Regions from separate parts of the Lysinibacillus sp. AR18-8 genome, predicted to be linked through region 1. Evidence: riboswitches for the same ligand, from Rfam matches in the RefSeq annotation. Region 1 holds a riboswitch; the other holds the start of a gene.
What was found. Region 1 has a riboswitch for cobalamin ahead of nikA (nickel ABC transporter substrate-binding protein). Riboswitches for the same ligand answer to the same signal wherever they lie in the genome.

Region 2: linked by a shared signal. The riboswitch ahead of BFM98_RS18500 (FecCD family ABC transporter permease) and the one ahead of nikA (nickel ABC transporter substrate-binding protein) in region 1 are both predicted to bind cobalamin.

What each region holds. Positions count from the first base shown of each region.
Region 1 is NZ_MDGU01000006.1:119,527-123,862, reverse strand. Features, by position in the region: gene metE (5-methyltetrahydropteroyltriglutamate--homocysteine S-methyltransferase) at 93-2,390, shown strand; cobalamin riboswitch at 2,538-2,729, shown strand; gene nikA (nickel ABC transporter substrate-binding protein) at 2,879-4,336, shown strand, end outside.
Region 2 is NZ_MDGU01000027.1:43,275-47,610, reverse strand. Features, by position in the region: gene BFM98_RS18515 (response regulator transcription factor) at 1-121, shown strand, start outside; gene BFM98_RS18510 (YdhK family protein) at 163-732, opposite strand; gene BFM98_RS18505 (biotin transporter BioY) at 836-1,432, opposite strand; cobalamin riboswitch at 1,586-1,772, shown strand; gene BFM98_RS18500 (FecCD family ABC transporter permease) at 1,919-2,965, shown strand; gene BFM98_RS18495 (heme ABC transporter ATP-binding protein) at 2,971-3,762, shown strand; partial or broken gene dapF (diaminopimelate epimerase) at 3,815-4,336, shown strand, end outside.

The DNA of each region.
Region 1 (4,336 bases):
CGTATTGTTTTAGCATTATTAATTTTAACATGCAGCCATTTTCCTAATAGGAGAATGGCTTTTTATTTTTTCTAAAAAAGGAGCTTAAAAACATGAACTATACAAGTACATTGATCGGTTATCCCTATATAGGGGAGGAACGCGAATGGAAAAAAGCACTAGAAGCATTTTGGCGCAATGAACTTTCTGAGGAGGACTTTGAGGAAAAATTAAAGAAAATCCGTTTATCAAGAATAAACAAGCAGCTGCAACTTGGAATCGATATGGTGACAGTTGGCGACTTTACGTTTTACGATAGAATGTTAGATACAGCTTTGATGTTTGGTTTAGTTCCAAAGCGCTTTAACTGGCAAGGTGGTAAAGTCGATTTTCATACCTACTTCAGTGTAGCAAGAGGAGACAAAACAGCCGTAGCTAGTGAAATGACAAAATGGTTTAATACAAATTATCACTACATTGTTCCAGAGTATGAGGGACAAGCCTTACAACTAACAGAAAATAAAGTGTTAGCCGACTTTTTAGAGGCGAAGGAAACTTTCGGTATCATTGCGAAGCCGACACTAATTGGTCCCTATACATTTTATAAGTTAACGAAAGGCTACAACAAATTAACACAGGTTGAGTACTTATTAGCTTTATTACCACTCTATACGCAGGTATTAAAAGAATTAGTGGATGCAGGTGCCACTTGGATTCAGCTAGAAGAGCCATCCCTCGTCTTAACACTTGATCCAGCAGAGATAAAGCTGGTGAAAGAAATGTATGACCAGTTAGCCACTGCCGTTCCTGAGGCTAAAATAATGCTACAGACTTATTTCGAAGCTTTAAGTGCCTATGAAGCATTAAGTACATTGCCTGTTCAAGGATTCGGTTTGGACTTTGTTCATGGCTATAAAGGAAATATGGCGTCACTTCGTCAATTTGGTTTCCCGCAGGATAAAGTATTAGGAATAGGGGTAGTGAATGGCCGTGATATTTGGCGTTCAAACCTGGCGGAGGTCAATGCGACAATTCAAGCCATTGAACAGCTAAGTCATGCTGCTGAACTATGGATTCAACCATCAAGTAACCTACAGCACGTTCCAATCACAACCTCTCTTGAAAATGAACTTGACCCTGTTTTAAAGCAGTCTCTGGCCTTCGCAGATGAGAAAATCGTAGAAATCACGGGGCTGACTAAATATAGACGAGATAAAGATGGTTCCTTACAACATAATTTTTCAGAAAGTATGAAGGCGATTGAGGCTCTAAAAAATCATCCAATCCGCCAAAATAAGTTAATTCATCAAGCCGTTCAAACTGTGACAAAGCAAGATTTTGAACGACACAGTAATTTTACGAAGCGACAAACGATCCAACAACAAGCCTTAGGATTACCGCTGTTTCCAACAACTACAATCGGTAGCTTCCCGCAATCAGATGAAGTGAAAAGAAATCGTAATGCGTGGCGAAAGAATCAATTATCGAATGAAGCCTATGAAACATTTTTAGAAGACGAAACAAAGCGCTGGATCTCCATACAAGAGGAATTAGATATCGATGTACTTGTTCATGGTGAATTTGAGCGTACAGATATGGTCGAATATTTCGGTGAAAAGCTGACTGGCTTTGCCTTTACAGAGAAAGCGTGGGTTGTTTCATATGGATCACGCTGTGTGAAGCCTCCGATCATTTATGGAGATGTTGCATGGGCTTCACCAATTACCGTAAAAGAATCCGCCTATGCCCAAAGCCTAACGAAGCGATTTGTAAAAGGCATGCTGACAGGGCCAGTAACAATATTAAATTGGTCCTTTGTGCGAGATGATTTGTCCCGTAAAGATGTCGCTTATCAAATTGCATTAGCACTCCGTAAAGAGGTGGAAGCACTAGAAAACGCAGGTATATCAATTATTCAAGTGGACGAGCCAGCGTTAAGAGAAGGTTTACCGCTTAGAAAGGAGGAATGGGGGGCTTACTTAGAGTGGGCTGTCAATTCCTTTAAGCTTGCGACATCTAGTGTCAAAGATGAAACACAAATCCATACACATATGTGTTACTGCGAGTTTAATGATTTCATCGAACCAATTAGCGCACTAGATGCAGATGTGATTTCCATAGAAACATCACGAAGTCATGGGGAACTTATTACCTCACTACAAGCACAGCCCTATAAAAAAGGAATTGGCTTAGGCGTCTATGATATTCATAGCCCTCGTGTACCAAGCGAGGATGAAATGCTCGCTATTATGAAAGATAGTCTACAGGTGCTGGACCGTTATCAATTCTGGGTGAATCCAGATTGTGGCTTAAAAACGAGAAAAGAAGATGAAACCGTTGCAGCTTTAGCGAATATGGTTGCTGCTACTAAAACGTTGCGTCAAGCTGTACAGCAATCTACATCAAGCTAACGAAATGATTTTTAATCTACCACATCTACTCTCCAATAACGAAGACTAGGGTAAATCCCTAGTCTTTATATGTTACGTCGATATATATATTATCTTCAGAAAGTAAAATTGACGTGAACATGCGAGCATGTTATGTTTATTACTAATTTCATAGCAATCATTACAAGTTTGAGTGAAATCGTCTTTCATTCAATTAAAAGGAAAATGGGTGAAAATCCCATGCTGTCCCGCAGCTGTAAATGAGGAGTTTTGTTTCAAATACCACTGAGGAGTACTTGGGAAGGTGAAACAAAATGATGATTCATGAGCCAGAATGCCTGCTTGTAAGAAGATTCATTGATGATCTACGAAAGATAGGGAGATGGATGGAGACTTGCTCATCGTGGGTTTTTCTGTCCTTATTCTTTTTTAGAATAAGGTTTTTTTATGCCTTCTCTTCTTCAACAAGTAGATGTATTTGTACTACGAATAGAGATAGGAGACAGAAAATGAGATTGACAAAGTATTTACTTCCTTTCCTGCTTGTCCTGACGTTCAGTTTACTTGCTGGCTGTACAGGCACGGATGAAGAAAAGGAAAAGACCTCAGCAAACCAAACAGATGAAAAAATAATAACGATTGGCTGGCCATTAGATGTCGGTCCATTGAATCCTCATACATATTTACCGAATCAAATGACTGCCCAAGCAATGGTTTATGAATCCTTGGTGGAATACAATGATGATGGTACTGTTACGCCTAAGCTCGCCGAAAGCTGGGACATCTCTGAGGATAAAACTTCGTATACTTTCCATCTAAGAAAAGACGTGAAATATTCAGACGGCACTGCATTTAATGCAGATAATGTCATTCGTAACTTTGACGCCGTTTTAGCGAATCGAGACATGCATTCTTGGATGGGCATGGTTAACCACATGAAAGAGGTTGTAAAAGTAGATGATTTTACAATTCGTCTGCAATTGGATGAGCCTTATTATCCAGTCTTAAACGAACTTGCCTTCGTCAGACCTTTCCGTTTTTTAGGGGATAACGGATTCCCAAAGGATGATATGACGCAAGATTCTATCAAAGCACCGATTGGAACAGGCCCTTGGGTATTAACTGAATACAAAAAGGACGAATATGCATTATTTAGTCGCAATGAAAACTATTGGGGAGAAAAACCACTAGTTGAACAAATAAAAGTAAAAATTATTCCTGACTCAGAATCTATTTCATTAGCATTTGAAAACGAAGAATTAGATTTAATTTATGGGCGTGGCATTATTAGTTTAGATAACTATACGTATTTAAAAGACAGTGGCAAATACAAAACTGCTACCTCTGAGCCTTTATCTACGAAAGCACTGCTATTCAATACACAATCTGGTCCATTATCTGAGCTAAAGGTACGTCAAGCCATTCAATATGCTATTAATAAGGAACAAATGGTCGACAGTATTACACATGGTACGGAAAAAGTAGCGAACACATTGTTCTGGGATGCGATTCCTTATGCCAATATAGATTTAGCACCTATTGTATACAATCCAGAAAAAGCCCAACAATTGCTAGATGAGGCAGGGTGGTTATTACCTAAGGGTGAAAAAATTCGTTCAAAAAACGGACAGCTGTTGTCTTTAGATTTGATTTACATTGCATCCGATGCGATTCAAAAACCAATGGCAGAATTAATGCAAGGTGAACTCGCAAAAATTGGCGTTCAGTTGAATTTAGAAGGGGCAGATGTAATGGTCGGTCTTCAAAAATTGATGGATGACCAGGTGGATATTAATTTCTGGCGTACCAATGGACCACCTACAGATCCACATAGCTTTGCAAATGAATCAGCTACACCAAATGCTAGTGGTGTGTACGAGGCGAAATTAGGCCTAGCAAACGCCAAAGAAATCGATACGAAAATTCACCAATTATTAGTAGGAACAGATGAACAGGAACGCGTGCAG
Region 2 (4,336 bases), on a different contig from region 1:
TTTACGAGAAAAATTAAGAAAAAGTGGTTTTCCGGCGGATGATTACTTGCAAACCGTTTGGGGCATCGGCTATAAATGGCATAAGTCTGCAAAGAGAAAGCAAATGGAACATAAAAGCTAGAAAATAACCTCTACCAGAATTGAAGGTAGAGGTTATTTCTATTATTTTGGACTAAGCTCTTCTTCTGTTACCCATTTATGATTTGTTACAGCTTCACCACTTGTAGTGGAAGTATAATCAACCATATATACAGTTGTTTGCACAGCCTCGTCAATAAGGACAGTCGCATTTTCCATACCTTCCATATGTGTTGCGTCCGTTTTTACTTCTGTTCCAGGAGCCAGTTGTGCTTCTTGTGGGTCAATTAATTCTTCATGAATTACCCACTTATGCTTTTCTATTCGCTTTCCACCAGTTGTAGGCTCATAGGAAATAACATAGGCAGTTGTAGTATAGGCACCTACTATTGTTGCTTCGGCCCCTTTCATACCTTCCATATGTCCATCTGTAATAATGGCTGTGCTTCCTATAGGAAATTTCGGATTTTCAGCTTTTTTTAACGTTACTGGTACTTCGCCAGAACTTGAATGGTTCATTGTAGAATGATCCATTTCTTCAGCAGCTTCATTAGAAGTGGACGCAGGTTTTGTTTGATCCTCTGTACAAGCCGATAAACTAATTAGAGCGACTACTGATAATAGTCCGACTGACCATCTTTTATTGAATTTCATATGATATCCTCCTCACTATGTGCTCCTAATGTAGCAAATAAATGTGCAGAAACGATGGATATAACCTATGAAAAACATTTCTTTAGTCTGGCGGGGAGATATGCTATTGAATGGGCATGATCTTCAATGTTTTTTGTAATCTATGGGCGAAGATACCAGCAAAAATAGCTAAAATAATATCTTTTGGTAGTGGAGGAATCATCCAAAGCCAAGCGAGCTTATATGAAAAATTCTCTGGCGCACTTGCCCATAGCTTATAGGCAAAAAACATCCAATTTGTTCCTATCAAATAATTTATAGCCGTTGCTACCAAAGCAGCTACGATAAAACTTTTCTTTGTTCCGCTTCGTTCTACGATTAACCCCGCAACAAATGCCGCAAATATAAATGTAATAATAAACCCAAAGGTAGGGCTTAAAATTTGGCCAATTCCACCACCGAAACGAGCAAAGACAGGAGCTCCTGCCAATCCTACGCACATATAAATTGTGCAGGCGAGCGCACCTTTTCTACTACCAAGAATAAGCCCTGCTAAAATTGCAAAGAAGGTTTGAAGCGTAATGGGTACACCACCAACTACCATAAAAGGTGCAAAGGAAGTGATATTAGCACCCACCATCATTAACGTTGTAAATAATCCAATGTAGGTAATGTCAACAGTTCTTAACTTATGGTGACTATGTTGTGTAACAGTTGCCATGATTTCACCTCGTTTTATAAGTTATTACTGCTAGTGTAAAAAACGAATGTATTTGTGTCAACCTTATTATTTATATAAGTTAACTCAATTGTTGAATTAAATTGAAGTAGACTATCTATCTATAAAAATGTATGATAGAACCGTCACAATTTTATAACTTCAAATACTATTGGTGTGACATTTTGAATGTCACTTAAAAGGGAAGTCGGTGGAAGTCCGACGCTGTCCCGCAACTGTAACGAGGAATCCTATAATATGATTTGCCACTGTTTAAGAATGGGAAGGCAATTATAGGATAGTGAATCGAAGCCAGGAGACCTGCCATTTAGTAATACCTGTAATGCCCACGAGGATGCAAGCAATTACGGACAATAGCTGGATATTTTTCTGACTTTGTTTAATCTTGGGTATTTCTATGCGCATTTTCGCATGGGATACCTTTTTTTATTGCTTCATTCATCAATATTCAGTAGGAGTTTAAAACAGATGAATAAAAAATTTATGTTATTTTCCTTCGTACTTTTCATGGTATTAATTGTTTCAATGACCTTTGCTGTAATGGTTGGCTCAGTTTCAGTTACACCGTTATATGTATGGAAAGTTATTCTTTCTAAAATTCCTTTTATACAAAATTCGATCGAGCAAGATTGGAGTCGCTCTCAGGAAATCATCATCTGGCAAATAAGAGCACCTCGTGTTTTGCTAGCTGCGATAGTAGGAGCGGGGTTAGCTATTGCAGGGGCAGCCATTCAGGCACTAGTACGTAATTCTATTGCAGACCCGTATATTCTAGGGATTTCTTCAGGGGCAGCTGTCGGAGCTACTTCTGTGATTATTTTAGGAGCCTTTTCATTTTTAGGTATTTACGCTCTTTCAGTATCCGCATTCCTTGGTTCATTACTTGCCATTGCACTTGTCTTTTTCTTATCACGTGTTGGGGGACGTGTCTCTATTTTCCGCTTGCTATTGGCAGGCATGGCTGTGTCCTTTATCTTAACGGCTATCTCTAACTTTATTTTAATGATGTCAAAGCAAGAAGGGGCCTTAAAGGCTGTTATGTTTTGGATGCTAGGTAGTTTAGCTGGAGCCAAATGGAATAATATTGTGATTCCAGCTTTCGTATTCTTGGTTGTATTTGGGCTACTGTGGCTACACTATCGCAATTTAAATTTATTATTACTAGGAGAAGAGGCGGCAGTGACATTAGGCGTTAATCTTCAGCAATTCCGTATTCAGTTAATACTACTAGTATCTCTATTAACAGGTGTGCTTGTCGCAGTTAGTGGTTCTATAGGATTTGTGGGATTGATTATTCCCCATATTGTGCGTTTAATTGTGGGCTCAAACTATAAATACGTAATACCTATCAGTGCTTTAATAGGTGGAATATTCTTAGTATGGGCAGATGCCTTTGCTCGAATTATTATTGCTCCTCAGGAAATGCCAATTGGTATTATTACAGCTTTTTGTGGAGGACCATTTTTCATTTGGCTTCTCCGTCGTAACAACTATTCTTTCGGTGAAGGAGATTAACTTCCATGACATTAGAAGCGAAAAAAGTATCATTCTCCATTTACGATCAGCGTATACTGCATGATGTAAGCATTCAAATAAAAGAAAAGCAATTTGTTGGATTAATTGGTCCTAATGGGAGCGGAAAATCAACATTGTTAAAAAATATGTATCGTCTCCTAAAACCTGAAAGTGGATCAGTAGTATTAAATGAGCAAGATATATTAAAGCAATCAAGTAAAGCAATTGCGAAAAATTTGGCTGTTGTAAGCCAAGAGACACCCGTATTATTTGATTTCACTGTGCATGATTTAGTCAGTATGGGAAGAACCCCACATAAAAAGCTGTTAGAGCTTGATCAAGAGAAAGATTTTCAAATTGTTAAAGAGGCTCTTAGACAAACGGGCATATCGCATTTAGAGAAACGAAGCTTTAGTTCGCTTTCTGGTGGCGAGAAAAAACGTGTCATGGTTGCAAGGGCACTCGCTCAACAAGCACAGATATTAATATTAGATGAGCCGACGAATCATTTAGATATTCAACATCAACTTCAACTTATGGATTTAATTCAGACTTTGCATTTAACCGTAGTAGCAGCTTTACATGATTTGAATATTGCTGCTATGTATTGCAATCAAATTTACGTTTTACAGCAAGGGCGAATAGTTTGTCATGGTACACCAGAGGAAGTACTTACGCCAACAGTGCTGCAAGATGTATTTGGTGTTTTTGCGGATATTCAAATACATCCAATGACAGGGAAGCCGTATCTTACATATGTTCCTGAACAGTTCACGAAGGGGTTTAGCCAAATATAGAAAAGTTTCATCTTCTATTAGATACATAAAACATCCTTTAAGGAGTGACTGTATGCAAATAGCCTTTACGAAAATGCATGGTATTGGCAACAGCTATATCTATCTTGATCTTTTCCAACATGATTACAAGGAAGATATCTTTTGTGAATTGGCTCAAAAAATGGCCAATGTCCATACTGGTATTGGCTCAGATGGATTGATTATTATCCAACCCTCTAAAATTGCTGACTGTGGTATGCGTGTATTTAATAAAGATGGATCTGAGGGGACAAATTGTGGTAACGGTCTTTGCTGTGTTGCTAAGTATATTTTTGAACGTCATATTGTACGACAAGAGCTAATTACGATTGAAACGAAATCCGGGATTATGCTGGCACAGGTAGTGGTGCAAGACAATCGTGTAATAGAAGTGATTGTCGATATGGGCAAACCTCTCTTATTGCGCAAAGACATTCCGATGTTAGGAAACCCAAATGAGCTTGTCATCAATGAGATATTTCCTTTACCCCAACAATCTCTTTTGGTAACAGCTTTGTTTTTGGCAATCCGAATACTGTAGTTTTTGTGAATGCGA